Regions from separate parts of the Vibrio tapetis subsp. tapetis genome, predicted to be linked through region 2. Evidence: riboswitches for the same ligand, from Rfam matches in the RefSeq annotation. Region 2 holds a riboswitch; each other region holds the start of a gene.

Region 1 (5,806 bases), 1.4 Mb from region 2:
ACCTGATGACCAGCTCACGATCACTCTTTTTGGTTTGGTCATTTGGTATCTCCATTTAGGAAAAAACCGCCCGTAGGCGGTTTTGATATTCTAGGTCGAATTAGAATTGGTAAGCTGTATTTAAGTAGTAAGCACGATCTTGAGTGTTATACTTATAAGCTGTTTCATACTGCTCGTTAAGTAAGTTATCAATTTTAGCTCGAACTACCCAATTAGGGTCGACTTGGTAAGACAAGGACCAATTAACCAAGCTATAAGGAGCTAGCTCCGTTGTGTTTTTGGTATCATCAAATCGCTTACCTTGGTATTGGTAAGATAAATCCGTCCGAATAGCATTATATTCATAGCTAACAAACCACTTCGCCACGAAATTTGCTCGGCGATTAAGCTTCTTAGTTTGAATGTCTTCCGGCTTGCCCCAGCCTGCAACGTTCACTTTATTCTTATGATCTAAGAAATCCATTGATACTGAGTGACTTAAATTACCCGTATCAAATGTAGAACTGAGTTCGATTCCTTTAATATGTGCGTCGGAGTTTTTAAGGTCTTCACCTTTAGACTGATAATTAATCAAGTTAGTGATTGTATTTGAGTATCCAATCACTCGAAAATCAGCTAATTCAGTGTACACTTCCGCGCCAGCTTCAAAGTTAAGTGACTCTTCAGGCTGTAAATCCTCATTCCCATAACCAGGCCAATATAAATTATTATAGGTTGGTGCTTGGAATGCTGTTCCGCCTGATGCTACAAATCTAATATTTTGGTTTAGCTGATAACCCGCACCTAACTGCCAAGTAGTATTCTGACCGTAAACACTGTTTCCATCTTGGCGAATACTCGCTTCTAGCTGAGTACTATCAAAACCCCACAGAGATGAAACAAATATAGCTTGATTACTTCTACCCGTTTTTCCGTATTTTTGATACTTACCGCTGCTATAAATATTTGAGTCTGCGACTGAGTCCTGAGTAAAATCTAAGCCTGCATTCATAACCCACTGAGCGTTAATCCGATATATATTAACGATACTAGCAGCATGCCTTTTAGTCACAAGATGGCTTCCGTTTGTCGTGCCACCAAAATTATCACTGCTATCTTTGTTGGTCGATAACGACAAAACCGAACTAAAGCGACCTATATCGTAAGTAATTGACCCTGCGTAATTATAAAGCTCTGATTCTTGCTCATCAGGAGCCTTACCATCATAGCTTTCATAGTCACTATTACTATGATGATAGAAGCCCATAAAATTGGCCGACCAAGAATCAGAAATAAGAGTTCCGACTTCAAAGTTTACGTCCTTACGACTATAACCATCGTTATCTGGTTGGCTTGGTCCTGTCCCGCCTACATCAAACCCTTCAGCCGCTTCAGTATTTACGGACAGATTAAGCCACGATTTATCCCCTAGCTTACCGCTATATCCAGCACCAGCCTGACGATATTTGTCTGACCCCAGCCCCGCTTTAATAATTGCAGTATTTTCACTAGCACCAGAGCTCGTAATAATGTTTATAACACCGCCAATAGCATCTGCTCCGTAAACTGCTGCTCTAGCACCTTTAACTAATTCGATTCTCTCTACACCAGCAAGAGGTATCGCGGTAAAGTTAGCACTTCCTGTCGTAGCGCTGCCTATTCGTACACCGTTATAAAGAACCACTACATGATTAGATGCGCTGCCTCGAATATAAACAGAACTTGATTGGCCTCGGCCACCATTCTGAGCAACCTGTACTCCGGGCAAAAGCGCAAGAGCCTCTGACAGAGACTTTATTTGAAGGTTTTCAAGTTGATCTTTGGTGACATACTCGACTGTTGCAGTCACTTTTCCTACTGGCTGCTCAAAACGGTTCGCTGTCACGACCATGGTTTCTTGAGTTTGAGATTTTGGAGTGGAATCTGCCGCTTCTTGTGCGAAAGATGTAGGGATGTGTGTCATCAGCGACGCCACTGCGGCCGCTAAAACTGTTTTGTTCATTATTTAGAGTCCTAAATTCGCGAGAAATCCTCACCCAATGCCCGTTAATTGTTTTTTTATAGGTACATTAGGTGTTTTTATTTACTGGCAGATATTCGGACTTAAGAGCATGCCTATAAACTATAAGCGCCTAGTACCTCACTTCCCACTTAGCAAGCTAAACAGTGTTCGGGTCTTACCCAAGGTATTCGTTCTCTATTACCGCTGCGCGTCAGTTCTGGATTTTCACCAGATTCCCTTTTCAGGCTCACAATCTGAAGCATTGAAACAATGTTCATCTATGGGCCACCAGCATGGGTACGGATAGTAGTGTGACCTGTGTCTGTTGTCTAGATGTTATTGCTATAAGCTATTATGTTAACTGCACCCGTCTATATGTTGAATTTAGACACTAAAATCACGCAAAACTGGACAAACGAAGTGGATTGAATAAAATCTGCGCTCCTTGTTTCTAGAAACCAATAGGCATGACCTCATGGCAACACTTGATGTGAACCCAGACCGCTACCGCGAGCAACTGGAAGAGAAAACCGAACGTCTTACGCAGATGTTTGCACCTTATAACGTGCCTGAATTAGAAGTTTTCGAATCACCAGAACAACATTATCGCATGCGCGCTGAATTTCGTGTTTGGCATGACGGTGACGACATGTACTACGCCATGTTCAATCAAGAAACCAAGGAAAAGTATCGCGTTGATCAATTCCCTGCCGCAAGTCGTCTTATTAATGACTTAATGCCACTGATCATTGATGCGATGAAAGACAACCCGACCCTACGTCATAAATTATTCCAAGTGGATTTCTTATCGACATTAAGCGGTGAGATCCTTGTGTCACTGCTTTATCACCGCCAGTTGGATGATGCTTGGATCGCCGATGCTAAAGCACTAAAACAGCGCCTTAACGACGAAGGCTTCAATTTGAATTTGATTGGCCGTGCTCGTAAAATGAAAATCGTACTCGATCAAGACTACGTGATTGAAAAGCTCAACGTGAACGGTGACAGCTACATCTACCAACAAGTAGAAAACAGCTTTACTCAACCTAATGGCATCGTTGCTCAGAAGATGTTGGAGTGGGCTGTCGATTGCACCCAAGACAGTCAAGGCGATTTACTTGAGCTTTACTGTGGCAATGGCAACTTTTCTCTGGCTCTTGCGCAAAATTTTGAACGCGTTCTGGCGACTGAACTGGCGAAACCATCCGTTGACTCAGCACAATTTAATATTGCGGCTAATAAAATAGACAACGTTCAGATTGTTCGCATGTCAGCAGAAGATTTTACTCAAGCAATGGAAGGTAAACGAGAGTTCCGCCGCTTGAAACAGCAAAACATCGATTTAAGCAGCTACAACTGCAACACCATCTTTGTTGATCCACCTCGCTCTGGTATGGACATTGACACCTGTAAAATGGTGCAAGGATACGAGCGTATTATGTACATCTCTTGTAACCCTGAAACACTAAAAGAGAACTTAGACGTACTTGGTGAGACCCACAACATCACCCGTTTTGCTTTATTTGATCAGTTCCCATATACCCACCACATGGAAGCGGGCGTATTTTTAGAACGAAAAGCATAAACTGAAAACGCAAAATGCAGATGTTAAAAAGCCGCTAGTGATAGCGGCTTTTTTCATTCTTGTTGTGTACTTAGCTAAGCTTATTTACACGGCTAGCCTTGTTTGACTATATAACCCAGTTTTTTACCCACCCAAAGCATCAATATCAAGGTAACTAGAATGGCAAAGAAATTCGAACCTGTATCTGGATACTGAGCTTTTAAGAATGCCGAGTAACCAAATGCACCTACGAAGAAACAACCTAAGCCCACTAATGGGATTTCTTCTGCAACCGGATTACGTAAGTACTCTTGATATAAGCTTTGAACAGCCAAAACCAAAGCGATCAGAGGAAAAATAGAGAACGAAACTTCGCTAACTGTTAATCCTGCTAATAATGCGTTACCACACATACCTGCTACCAAAGCTAAAAGTAGCGTTTTCTTTTCTGAGCCGAAGTCTTTTTGAGTTGCTTCATTAGACATTGTTTAACCTGCCTTACTATTTAGTTGATTCACGTTCTTTTCGGTACAAGAATGCACCTTTTGCAATAATTCTTAGTTGAACGACTAAGCGCTCAACTTGTTCCTTTCTTGATTCTGAGTCTAAATCTAGTGATTCCGCCCCAGAACTGAATACTAACGTTACAGACGCTTCAGCTTGAACAATCGCTTCTTCTCGAGCCATGCCCGTTGACACCAAATATTCTGTTAATTCGGCTGCGAAATGCTGCATCTCACGAGCAACTGCTGCACGGAAAGCCGCGGATGTGCCTGAGCGCTCACGTAGCAATAAACGAAATACGTTAGGGCTACTTTCAATGAACTCCATAAATGTTTCCACTGAAGTCCGAATAACACTGCCTTCTCTTACAATGCGCTGCCTTGCTTGGCGCATTAGTTGGCGTAACAAAAGGCCTCCTTCGTCGACCATCGTCAAACCCAGTTCATCCATGTCTTTAAAGTGGCGATAAAAAGAAGTTGGAGCGATTCCCGCTTCTCTGGCCACTTCACGCAAGCTTAAATTTGAAAAGCTGCGATCAGCACTTAGCTGTCGAAAGGCCGCGTCGATCAATGAACGGCGAGTTTTTTCTTTTTGTTGAGCTCGGATTCCCATGAATTTTCTACTTTGTCTTTAGTAATTTTGCACACGCACTGTCGCGCATCCAATTACTATACCGTGAAAGTAACGGCTGTCCATTTGTAGGCAACGACTACTTTACGGATTTTTGTAAGAATTGCTGATTCAACAGCAGGAGTTATTAGCCACTTCACAATTTCTATTGCAGAAGCAACGTGATCCCTTCCACTGTCTGATAGCACAAACATTTATCCATCAAAGGAATAGGTTAAGATAAAGATAATATATTGTTAAGCACTAAGCAAAAGGCAGAACTATGACCTCGACTCACTTTGACGCAATTGTAATTGGCAGTGGCCCAGGAGGCGAAGGTGCTGCTATGGGTCTCACCAAAGCCGGGCTCAATGTTGCGATCATCGAACGTGAACCTAATGTTGGTGGTGGTTGTACCCATTGGGGCACCATACCTTCAAAAGCATTGCGCCACGCAGTTAGTCGCATCATTGAATTCAATAACAACCCACTTTTCTGCCATAACAACAGCAGCCTCCACGCTACATTTTCTACCATTTTGGATCATGCTAAGAGCGTAATAGACAAACAAACTCGAATGCGCCAAGGTTTTTATGACCGCAATGAGTGCCAATTAATCTTCGGTGCTGCCAAATTTATCGACGCACATACTGTTGCTGTTACACAAGCCGATGGAAGTGTAGACCACTACACAGCCGACAAGTTCGTTATTGCGACAGGATCTCGTCCTTATCAACCTGCAGATGTCGATTTCAACCACCCTCGCGTATATGACAGTGATTCAATTCTGTCTCTGGAACACGACCCTAGACACATCATCATTTATGGTGCAGGGGTTATTGGTTGTGAATACGCTTCAATTTTCCGAGGCTTAGGTGTTAAAACCGATCTCATCAACACCCGTGACCGACTGCTTTCTTTCCTTGATAACGAAACCTCCGATGCGCTTTCTTATCACTTCTGGAACAGTGGTGTGATCATTCGCAATGACGAAACTTACGAAAAGATAGAACCCACAGAAGATGGGGTCGTCGTACACCTAGAGTCTGGTAAAAAGATGCGAGCAGACTGCATTCTTTATGCCAATGGACGAACGGGGAATACCGACAAGCTCAATGTGGAAGCCGCTGGTCTAAAAGCCGATTCAC
Region 2 (5,806 bases):
TAGAATCTTTTACTCACGGTGCTTTGGGGATGGATCACCCGGACAACTTTAAAGAAGAAACGGATGCATCCTATTCTGCTGGGCAATATTTGTCCGCAGCGGCAACGATTGGTGGTTTAGTTTTGCTCCTAGCCTAGCGTTAAGCAACTATCGTTAGTTGACCTCACTCTCTGCTAACGCCAATATAAACACTTTTATAAAAAGTGGGCATTTCTATGTGCGAACTATTCTCTAAGCAGCCACTCGAAAACTACCAATACAAAACTCGCTCAATTCGGTTAGACGGCCATGTCACTAGTATCAAACTGGAAGCCAGTTTCTGGCAAGTTCTAGAAGAAATTGCGGCCAAACAACAAATGCGTCTTTCTCATTTCTTAAGCAATTTGTATAACGAAGCATTAGACCATGCAGGCGATGTTGCTAACTTTACTTCATTGTTGCGCTGTACTTGTTTGATTTATCTGCGCCAACCAAACGATGTGATTGATATCGTCAAGCAACAACTCGAACTGCAATAATTTCTTATTGCGCTCTTACGTCACACCCCAGTACTACCTTTTTATGAATGTCTGTCTTTATCATAAGTCATTCATATTAAGGGGATACTATGACCAAACTGATCCACAGCATGATACGAGTCAGCGATCTCAAAGCTTCACTCGCTTTCTATTGCCAAGTTCTTGAACTTGAAGTTAAACAACAAATTGAATTTAAAGATTTCACTCTCGCGTATCTCGCTAACGATGAATCAAGTTTTGAACTAGAACTCACTCACAACCACGATAGTTCAGAACCCTATCAGCTTGGTAATGGCTATGGTCACTTGGCCGTAAGTGTTGGCGATCTTGAACAAACACACCAACGCTTAGTCCAGCAGAATATAGAAGTTGGCGACATTAAAACCTTTTCACATAAAGAAAAACATCTGGCCACGTTTTTCTTTATCCAAGACCCTGATGGATACAAGGTTGAATTTATTCAACGCCAAGGCCGCTATCAATAAGCCAGCACAATAGCCCATTACATAATTAAAATACAGGAACCCAAAATGATTCATTTGACTGCTACTTTTCACGCTAAACCTGGCCTCGAGCATCAATTACGCACTTTATTACAAGGTATGCTCACCCCTACTCGTGCTGAGCCTGGCAATTTACGCTATCAATTATTTCAAGCGAAAAGCAACAGCGCAAAGTTCACATTCCAAGAACAATTTGCTGATCAAGCTACATATGATGAGCACTGCAAAGCAGAACACTTTACCGCTCTACTAATAAGCCTTGAAGGTCTACTCAGCCAGGAACCAGAGATCATTTTCTACAACGAACTGGCTGCCTAAGTATCAAATACCAAACACAGTTGTTTATCCTTTCAACAAATAACTGTGTTTGTCGATAACTCCCCATAAGCTCCATAATAATCTATTCTTATTAATGGATATCTACCGTGAGCAAACCTTTTGCGCTTATTGATAAGCCGACTTTTTTCGGTGCCATCGCCCTTTTAATTACCGTTACCCTTCCTTTAATCATGTTTCCTGAACAAGGAGCACACTGGATCGCGATCGCCAAAACGTTCATGACTGACAAACTTGGGTTTCTTTACCTTGCCCTTGGGATCAGTGCTTTCTTCTTTATGATATACGTCATATTTAGTGACATGGGCCAAATCAAACTAGGCGATGCTGACGAAAAACCTGAATTCGCAACCGCATCATGGGCTGCAATGCTATTTTGCGGTGGTATCGGCGCCAGTATTCTTTATTGGGGTTGTATCGAGTGGGCTTATTACTATCAATCACCGCCATTTCAACTAGAACCCGGCAGTGAAGAAGCCGTTCGCTGGGCCGCAACTTATGGCCTATTTCACTGGGGCCCTATTGCGTGGTCTATCTATTTGATCCCTGCTCTGCCTATCGCGTATTTTTTCTATGTCCGTAAACAACCTGTATTAAAGGTATCCAGTGCATTAATGCCGGTTTTGGGTGAAGAACGCAGTAAAGGCCCATTAGGCAAACTCATTGATGTGCTGTTTATTTTTGGCTTACTTGGTGGTGCTGCCACGACATTGGGTCTAGCGGCCCCATTAATTGGTGAGGGTCTGCACCACTTATTTGGTATCCCACAAACAACCATCAGCCAAATCGCGGTGTTATTGGTGTGTACAGCAATCTTCGCTTACTCCTCTTACGCTGGGCTTGAGAAAGGCATTAAGATCCTTAGCAATATCAACTTCTGGGGAGCCATGGGCTTACTTGGCTTCGTCCTTGCGGTTGGGCCCACTATTTTCATGTTAGAAACCGGTCTAGATTCACTCGGCCGTATGCTTTCTAATTTCTTCGTTATGGCAACATGGGCCGAACCTTTCGGTGGCTATGGCACCTTTGACAATACCCATTTCCCACAAGATTGGACCATTTTCTACTGGGCATGGTGGTTAGTTTTCGCACCAAGCATGGGGTTGTTTGTTGCTCGTATTTCGCGCGGCCGCACAATTAAGCAAATGGTATCGGGTTCCATTTTCTTTGGTTCATTAGGTTGCTTCTTATTCTTTATGATTTTAGGCAACTACGGTTTGTCTTTGCAGCTTTCAGGGCAGTTAGACGTCGTCGAGATTTTGAACAACCAAGGGGCAACTAAAGCTATTTTCTCTATGTTAGACCAACTGCCAATGAGCACCCTTGTCATTGCAGTATTTACCCTGTTATGTGTGATTTTTACCGCGACCACATTCGATTCGATCTCCTACATTTTGGCTTCAGTAGTTCAGAACGATGTGACGGAAGAACCAATGCGTTGGAACCGACTATTCTGGGCATTTACGCTGTCTCTTTTACCGACGGTATTAATGTTCCTCGGTGGATTAAGCACCCTGCAAACGGCCGCAATCGTAGGCGGGCTGCCTCTACTGGGTATCTCTGTGATGCTAATGATTTCGGCGGTTAGGGCTACCTCCCTAGATCTTCGCCATCAAGAAGATTATGTCGAACCAACCATTAACATTGAAGAGCTGCCAGAGATGGATCCGTGGTCAGCAGAAGGAATGGCCTTGGCTCGCTTTGAGAAAAGTCGTGATGCCGCGCAAGAAGCCGCAGAGTACGAGCGCGAAGCCCTGACCGATGTGATGAACATGAGAAAACGTATTCGAGCTTATGCCTTAGAGCATTGCGAGGTGGGTGAATTTGAAGATCATCATTTGCCTGCAGAGATGAAGACTGAACTGCAATCTCTACTTGATAGAGTGCTGGAGGCTAAAACCAGCAAACAAGAATTGTCTGAAAAAGCGCAAGCTGCACGAATGGACTTCAACAAAATCGTTGCTGATGCCGCTCTAATTCAGGCTTAAGTGCTCGATAAGGTCAGACGTAGCTCGCCGTCTGGCCTTATTCATCTCATCCGAGATCTTTTCATCCCCCCCTATTTTCTTACTCACCCCATATAACTTTCGCGACTTCATTGAGCCAGACAACGTATTTGTTGATTGATATCATCATAATTATTTAGCCTGGGAATATACTGCAACGGAAAGTTTACTTTCAACATCAAGGGATTGAGTGGCATCATTGCCATAGGAAGACTGGTAACTCAGGATGAGTTTTATAGTCACTGCCCCCGCAACGGTACGCGCATCATGGAAGAATCAATAACTTGCCACTGGCACACTGGCTGGGAAGGCTGTTTGTAGCGCTAAGTCCGAAGACTGACTCAATCCCACATACTCACGGCTGTTTTACGGGGATGTAAAACCAAGGAGCTTTACTGTGCATATTGAACCGGGGCTTGTCAGCCCAGAAAAAATCATACTAAGTTACGCCACCGCAACGGGCGCGTTAGGCTATCTCGCCACAATTTACTGGCAAGAAATGAATATCCGAGGGGCACTTTCGCTAGCGTTGCGCTCATTAGTGACCACGCTGCTGGTCTTTGGCTGTTTCGAAGTATTACCTCACCATGCGATTGGTGTCTCTGAAGTCCATCTAATACTCGGCTCGACTCTGTTTCTAATCTTTGGAGCAGCGGCGACGGGAATTGGCCTAGTTTTTGGATTGTTAGTTCAAGGTTTTTTGTTCGCCCCCTTCGATTTACCCCAATTTGGTATGAATGTAACCACGTTACTCGTCCCACTTTTTGCCATGTCTTTACTGGCAAGAAAAGTCATTCACAAACAAACCGCATACGTTGATCTGACATTCAACCAAGCATTTAAACTCTCGGTTTCTTATCAGGGCGGTATTGTCATTTGGGTGGCATTTTGGGCGCTGTACGGTCAAGGAATGGGCGCAGAAAACATGCAGTCTATTGCCAGCTTTGGGCTCGCTTACATGAGCGTTATTCTGATTGAACCCTTCATCGATTTAGGAATATTGGCTATCGCCAAATTTGCAAATGCAAACAAACACTCTTTATTCATTACACAACGCTTATATAACGAAGTCTAATAGTGATTCACGGACCACATTGTGCTCCGTGGACGCTTCAGTTTTTCACTAATCGGAAACCACGCCGCTCCAACTATTTTTATTCGCTAACCGCTTTAGCTGCATCAATTCTTTTTCTGTCTCTAGTTTTAACCACTCGATCAGGTCATTGATCTCTGGCGTATGAGTTCGCTGATGACCCAAATATTGCCACGCACTATTTTGTACTCTTACCCCTTCCGGGCAACAGAAGTATTCACGCTCAAGTTCCGGCAAGATTAACAACAAATCCGTCACGGTCGCCCCCTGCCCTGATAAGCAAGCACTTAACGCGAGATCTAAAGTAAAGAAGGTGGTATTTCTTACAGGATGCAGAGTTTCTCTTTTTTCCTCAGCCAACCACACTTTCCAGTCATGGTGATCAAGCGTTGAGTGAATCCGTGGCATCGCCAATATCGAAGCCACATCCCCAGCGTTAGATGCGCACACAGGAGCCATATATTCGTCTCGTAAAAAGAACATATTACTTCTCCCCTGATAACGCTCTCGAATGCGAGTATGGAATATCAATAAATCGTAATCTGGCGTTTCTAAGCACTCATCTTCTTCAATAGAAGGAATGATCACAATCTCATGCTCAGGGTAACGTTCGTTTAATTCTCTTACTTTTGAAATCAGAATCCGCGTGGCAAAACTGAGCGTCGCTTTAATCACAATACGCTTTCGTTTTGGTTCTTGCCAAGAGGAGAGCAACGTTTCAAGCGATAAGTAACTCTCTCGCAAGGCTTGAAATAACTGCAGCCCTTCAATTGTCAATTCAATAGAACGATGTTTACGCTCGATCAATTGCGTATTTAAGTCTTGCTCTAATTGCTTTACTTGCCTGCTGACGGCGCTTTGAGTCACATTCAACTCATCAGCGGCTTGAGTAAAACTCATAAATCGAGCGACAGATTCAAATGCTTTCAAGCCATTATGTGAGTATGGCAAATTTGTGTATGGCGTCATATTAAATTCGCATTCCTTTAGGGAATACCAGAGTGGCATAAATATTAATTGAGTGCGAATAGTTAATCATCTAAAGTTCCGAATTCAACTTGGAGCTTTCATGAAAAACATTCTCTCTCTCGCATTCCCTTTGGTTATCTCCCAACTTATTGCTATGGCATTGGTATTAACTGATGTTTGGATGATGTCTCGCATTAGTGTTAGCGCCATTGCTGCCGGTGGCTTAGGGGCATCTGTATTCTTTCTCATTTTTATGATTGCGAGTAGCACCGTGGGCTGTGTGGCTAACCTCATCGCCATTGCGTATGGGCAGCGCATATCGAGACCCGAGTTTGGCAATCAACAAATCCGTCTTGCGATCAAAGGGGCTGTCTTGTTGTC
Region 3 (5,806 bases), on a different replicon from region 2:
CGCTTGGTGGGTCTTATGTTGGTTTTTTGTTGCGGCGTGGCGATTTGTAGTGAGTTAGATCACGTTAATGATTGAGCGGTGAAATTTAATTTCAGAAAAATTTGGATGTGCTGCTAATCTCCTTGGCGCTTTGCAATGATGGCAAAGTGTACAACAAAAGGAGTGTTCATGAAGAATACCAAAAAACCAATGTCGCTAACCGGTCGAGTAATTATCGGTATGGTAGCGGGTATATTGACAGGATTTATAATTCGCGCATTGTTTGCAGAAAACGGGTTTGTCGACGCCTATATCGTAAATGGCCTTTTTGAGGTTGGCGGCAAAATCTTTATCGCTAGTTTAAAAATGCTAGTCGTTCCTTTAGTCTTCGTTTCTCTGGTGTGTGGCACCAGTTCTCTAAAAGATGTCGCAACACTTGGGCGCCTTGGCGGTAAAACCGTAGGCTTCTATGTAGTCACCACTGCTATCGCTATTTCTTTGGCATTGGCCATGGGTACGATTTTCCAGCCGGGTGCTGGCGCCGACTTAACGGCAGCCAATTCGTTCCAATCTGCTGCTGCGCCTTCTTTGGGGCAAGTGATCATTGATATGTTCCCAACCAACCCAATTAGCGCAATGGCTGAAGGTAAAACACTTCAAGTTATCGTGTTCGCCGTATTATTCGGTATTGCAATCAGTGCCGCAGGTGAAGCGGGCGAACGTGTTGCTGCCGTCTTTAGCGATTTAAACGAAGTGATCATGAAGCTTGTCGCTTTACTGATGAACATTGCACCATACGGTGTATTCTTCTTAATGGCGAAATTGTTTACCGGCTTGGGCTTAGGGGCGATCCTTAATCTGGCCGAATACTTCTTAGTGTTGTCTGCCACTTTATTGCTTCACGGTTTGATCACCTACAGCTTTATGTTGAAGTCTTTTGCGGGTCTAAATCCAATTACGTTCCTACGTAAAATGGAAGATGCTGTGATGTTTGCATTCTCTACTGCGTCATCAAACGCGACCATTCCGGTAACACTTGAAACCGTAAAGAACCGTTTAGGTGTGCATAACAAAGTTGCGTCATTTACCGTACCGCTAGGTGCAACCATCAATATGGATGGTACTGCAATCATGCAAGGTGTGGCGACGGCGTTCATTGCGCAAGCCTACAATATTGACCTTACCATGGCGGATTATTTAACGGTTATCTTCACGGCAACGCTAGCGTCTATTGGTACTGCGGGTGTCCCTGGTGTTGGCTTGATTATGTTGGCAATGGTATTAAACCAAGTTGGTCTGCCATTAGAAGGTATCGCTCTGATTATGGGTGTAGACCGTCTGCTAGATATGATCCGTACTGCAGTTAATATCACCGGTGACAGCGCAGTAAGTTGTATTGTGGCTAAATCTGAAGGTGCCTTGGATCTAGAACGATTCAACGACCCTAAAGCTGGCGAGAAAGAAGAAGAGGTTCATCTTTCGAAGTCTTAAAAGCTAAAAGCGAAGTGCTAAAAGCTAAGTATGTATGGTGGTCATCAAGGTAGTGGGGGAACCCATTTTTGATGGCCACTTTATGTTTTTAACGGCCACAGCGAAAAGGCAGATATGATTTGCCAGGTCGCTACTGCTGAATTTTTCTGTTGCTCCATAATAACCCAAATACTAGAAAGTCGGTTATCAAAAATATGATGATGTCGACACCGATATCGCTTGTTTGTTCCCAATAAAAAAAGACAGGCATTAACATGTAATACAGTGAGTTAACCATATAGGTAACAGCAATTACACGATAAGTGTTGTGGGTAAAAACGTCTTTGTTATAGGCGAGGCCAAATAGCGCGATTAAAGTGAAAAGGATAATAGGAAACTGGAAAATATCTGTAAATTCAAAGTAACTCTCACGCAGTGAATTTGAAGGGAAATAGGTTCGAATTGAATTGGCGAGTATTAATAGCCCAAAAAAGCATCTAGATAGGTACATAGATTTCATACTTAATCAGCCTCATAGTATAAATGAGTGAAACCTAACACATATTCCTTATATCGATTCAGAGTTAGGAAAAAGTTGCGAGTGATAAGTAAGTTTTAATCAGTGAATTCTTACAACGGATCTATTTGCAGGTGACCGATGTTGATAATGAGTACTAGAGAGCTTGCCATTGGTATGTCCGTAGGAACCAGAATAAGCGGATAACCCCTTTACTTTATTGAGGTGTAACTTTATTGTTCTCGCTAAATTTACGCTCATTACTCAACCGAGATCAGGCTGAATGTCGCAAACTCGTATCCTCCTTGTTCGCCATGCAAAAACGCAATGGAATTTAGAATCGAAATTGCAGGGGTGGAAAGACAGTAAACTCAGCGCTTCTGGGAAGCGTCACTTCCAAAATGTTGATTTTTCCCGTGCGGTTCATTTAGCTAAGACTGAACATCAACCTTCGCATCCTCCTATCTATTGCAGTGATTTAGGCCGAGCCTTGTCTTCGGCTCGAATTATCGCAAACCAAGTGAATGGTTACCTTATTCCTAATGACAACGTTCGCGAAAGGCGTTTTGGCGAATTAGAGGGTAAGCAGGTAACCAATCAAGTCTATTGGGATTGCTACCATCGGCGTTTTGATCAACCCTTTGGTAATAAGTATGGGGCGGAATCAGATTCGGACTTTGAATCACGTATTGCGAGTTTTCTGAATACGTTAATAAAGAGACACCCATTTGAAACGGTTTGGGTCGTAAGCCACGGAGAATGGATACGAACCGCGCTTAATCTTGCACATGGGCGAAAAGGCTGGGAAATTGGCGAGGGCATACCGGAAAACGGTCAAATTACATTGTTAGATATGAAATCAATCAAATAATCGGTTTATAGTTCTCGTCATATCCATTACAATCCATCTGGTTATTATAAGTAATGTTTTGTTTTACAAGACCTCAACGGACGTTGAGCAGGGAATTAGGTGAGAATCCTAAACTGTACCCGCAGCTGTATGCGATGAGTATTATCAAGGCCACTGACTCTAAGATCGTGAGTTGGGAAGGCGATAATGCGTTTTAGTCGTGAGTCAGAATACCTGTTACTAACCTTTGCATCATCTGCAAAGGACATGGAATTTTCGAATACTGGGCGGGGCTACTCAGTGAAAGCCAAATTTACTGCATAATTGTCTTTAAATTATAGCAGGGCGCGGCAGTATTCGACTTTCTGTAACTCACGGTTTTGACGCTTTTATAGGCCGACGAACGAGACAGACAGGCGAGACAATAGCGCGGTGTTACACACATTTTTATCGACTTTACCCATTGCTATTTTACAACGAGCTTGCGCTTTTTTAAGCGTTAGAGCGAGCGTTTGCTTATGGGAACCCAACCCATGGTAACTCCGTCTTCGGTAACTAAGCCTACGGGGCTCCAGTCCTCAGTAACCAAAGTCAAGCGCTCTAAAAATCGTTCGGATCTTCGAACTGGTTTTACGACGGGCGCATGCGCTGCTGCCGCGAGTCGAGCTGCCGTCTATGGTTTATTGCACAACACGCCTCTTGAACACATCACAATTACTCTCCCAAACGGCGAACCCGCGACATTTGCATTACAGCGATTTGATATTACCCCGCAGGGCGTACTGACGGGTGTCATTAAAGACGCTGGCGATGACCCAGATTGCACCCACGACGCTGAAGTTCAATGTTATTCAACTTGGGGTGAGAAGCCCGGGTTTGAGGTTGATGGTGGTGTGGGGGTGGCAAGAGTCACCTTACCAGGCTTAGAGCTTCCTGTTGGTGTGGCGGCCATTAATCCTGTGCCGCTACGTAATATTCAGGACATGGCACTTTTAGAATGGGCTCAGGCCTCCCAAGAGCTGAAGTTGGCACAAGGCATGCGTTTAGAAATCCGCGTACCTGATGGCGTAGAGCGCGCCAAGCAAACCATAGGTCCGAGACTTGGTTTGATAGGCGGGATATCCATTCTGGGTACTCGTGGTACTGTGAAACCCTATTCAACGTCGGCGTTTTCCGCCTCTGTTAGGCAGTCGGTACAAATTGCGCAAACGAACGGCCAGCGCCACGTTGTGCTGACTACCGGATCTCGCTCTGAAAAATCCGCCATGACCATGCTGCCAACACTTGATTCACTTTGTTTTATTCAAGCGGGTGATTTTGTTGGAGTGGGGCTACGAGCATCGAAACGCTACGAAGTACCAAAAGTAACCGTTGTCGCCATGATTGGTAAGCTCGCCAAAATGGTGGCCGGTCATATGATGACACACGTATCAGGCCGTGCGATTGATTTTTCTCTGCTTGCTGACCTAGCCGTGCAATCCAAACTCGATGCCGATGCATGCGCGCAAATACGCCAAGCAAACACCGGAAGACACGTGTTGGATTTATGGCGAGAAACCAACCACCAACCTTTTTTAGACCTTTTATGCCAACAAGCAGCGGAGCATGCTGCTGTGTACGTTAAACATGCGGTGACAATTGAATATCGACTGATTGATTTTAATGGTGAATTGTTGGCGAAATATTGTGTTCAAGGCTTAGGGCTTAAGGCATAAGGCGGGGGAAGAAAAAGCTATGGGGAAATTGAGATATGAGCGTTTGGAATAGTCACACGGTTGATGAACAAAATTAAGGAATAGTGAAATGGAAAAGATGCGTCAAATGACTCAGCAAGGCCGTCAAATAGAGAGTGATTCGTTCACCATTATTGATGACGAAATCGAACGCTTTCATGGTGGTCATTGCTTTACTGCAGAGCAATGGAACATTGTTCGTCGCGCCATTCATACCACCGGCGATTTTGAATACGCTGATTTGTTTAAATTTAGTGACGATGCCGTGGCATCGGGTATTGCCGCGTTGCAATCGGGCGCACCCATCATTACCGATGTGAGCATGATCGTCACGGGCTTAAATAAGCCAAGACTCAATCACTTTGGCAATGAAGCGAGTTGTTTTATATCTCATCCAGATGTCATTCGTGATGCAAAAGCAACGGGACAAACGCGTGCAATCCATTCTATGCAATACGCTCGCGATAATGGGTTACTTGACGGCGCAATCGTTGGCGTCGGTAACGCACCCACGGCATTGTTAGAGCTACTAAGAATGATCGAGGTGGGCGAAGTAAAACCTGCGTTGGTGATTGGTATTCCTGTCGGCTTTGTAAAGGCAGACGAGTCAAAACAAGCTCTATACGAACAAAATAAAGTGCCGTTCATTGCGAGTTTAGGGCGTAAAGGCGGCAGTCCATTAGTGGTGTCGACCATTCATGCCCTGCTTGCTCAATCTATTTAATTGCCAGATAGGAGATCATCTAGATGGTGTGTATTGAGCAAAAAGAAGCGGCTGTGACGGTTATCGGCGTGCCGGAAGATGGCTGTTTAAGCTTGACGAGCAGAGCGGTAAACAGGGTAGAAAAGGCTCGTGTATTAGCAGGTAACACGCGCTTACTTGAATGGTTTCCCCAATTCAAGGGTACGGTACTGAACATGGAGGTCGGCTTTTCGACATGGCTTGCTCAAGTACTGGAAGAAAGCGAAGAAGGCGGTGTGGTTGTGTTGGCTTCTGGTGATCCTTTGTTCTTTGGCATCGGCAGCACATTATTAAAACGTTTACCCAATGATGAACTGCGCTTTATTCCTTCTCCAAGTTCTATGCAATTAGCTTGCAGCCGCATTGGCCTTGCTTGGCAGGATGCAAAATCCGTTTCACTGCATGGACGATCCCAACATTACGGCTCAATTCAAGGGCTGTCCAGTCAAATGCAGCAGGGTGATTTGTTTTGCCTATTAACAGACAAACAGAACCACCCGGCTCGCATTGCCAAT

Evidence for each region. A riboswitch is a leader RNA that binds a small molecule or an ion and turns the genes downstream of it on or off. The one in region 2 is predicted to bind cobalamin.
Region 1: it holds a riboswitch for cobalamin, as region 2 does, so the genes downstream of both, VTAP4600_RS16200 (TonB-dependent receptor domain-containing protein) here and VTAP4600_RS09865 (energy-coupling factor ABC transporter permease) in region 2, are expected to answer to the same signal.
Region 3: it holds a riboswitch for cobalamin, as region 2 does, so the genes downstream of both, VTAP4600_RS23655 (cobalt-precorrin-5B (C(1))-methyltransferase) here and VTAP4600_RS09865 (energy-coupling factor ABC transporter permease) in region 2, are expected to answer to the same signal.

Annotation. Positions count from the first base shown of each region.
Region 1 is NZ_LT960611.1:3,590,580-3,596,385, reverse strand. Features, by position in the region: gene VTAP4600_RS16205 (Dph6-related ATP pyrophosphatase) at 1-42, opposite strand, end outside; gene VTAP4600_RS16200 (TonB-dependent receptor domain-containing protein) at 101-1,981, opposite strand; cobalamin riboswitch at 2,051-2,289, opposite strand; gene trmA (tRNA (uridine(54)-C5)-methyltransferase TrmA) at 2,457-3,566, shown strand; gene VTAP4600_RS16190 (YijD family membrane protein) at 3,659-4,030, opposite strand; gene fabR (HTH-type transcriptional repressor FabR) at 4,047-4,661, opposite strand; gene sthA (Si-specific NAD(P)(+) transhydrogenase) at 4,942-5,806, shown strand, end outside.
Region 2 is NZ_LT960611.1:2,223,925-2,229,730, forward strand. Features, by position in the region: gene VTAP4600_RS09840 (hypothetical protein) at 1-137, shown strand, start outside; gene VTAP4600_RS09845 (ribbon-helix-helix domain-containing protein) at 216-518, shown strand; gene VTAP4600_RS09850 (VOC family protein) at 608-1,003, shown strand; gene VTAP4600_RS09855 (putative quinol monooxygenase) at 1,049-1,339, shown strand; gene VTAP4600_RS09860 (BCCT family transporter) at 1,447-3,345, shown strand; cobalamin riboswitch at 3,535-3,722, shown strand; gene VTAP4600_RS09865 (energy-coupling factor ABC transporter permease) at 3,761-4,438, shown strand; gene VTAP4600_RS09870 (LysR family transcriptional regulator) at 4,487-5,425, opposite strand; gene VTAP4600_RS09875 (MATE family efflux transporter) at 5,526-5,806, shown strand, end outside.
Region 3 is NZ_LT960612.1:1,484,698-1,490,503, forward strand. Features, by position in the region: gene VTAP4600_RS23640 (dicarboxylate/amino acid:cation symporter) at 169-1,470, shown strand; gene VTAP4600_RS23645 (DUF2700 domain-containing protein) at 1,601-1,969, opposite strand; gene VTAP4600_RS23650 (histidine phosphatase family protein) at 2,250-2,837, shown strand; cobalamin riboswitch at 2,872-3,072, shown strand; gene VTAP4600_RS26035 (hypothetical protein) at 3,206-3,346, opposite strand; gene VTAP4600_RS23655 (cobalt-precorrin-5B (C(1))-methyltransferase) at 3,350-4,531, shown strand; gene VTAP4600_RS23660 (precorrin-8X methylmutase) at 4,620-5,273, shown strand; gene cbiE (precorrin-6y C5,15-methyltransferase (decarboxylating) subunit CbiE) at 5,297-5,806, shown strand, end outside.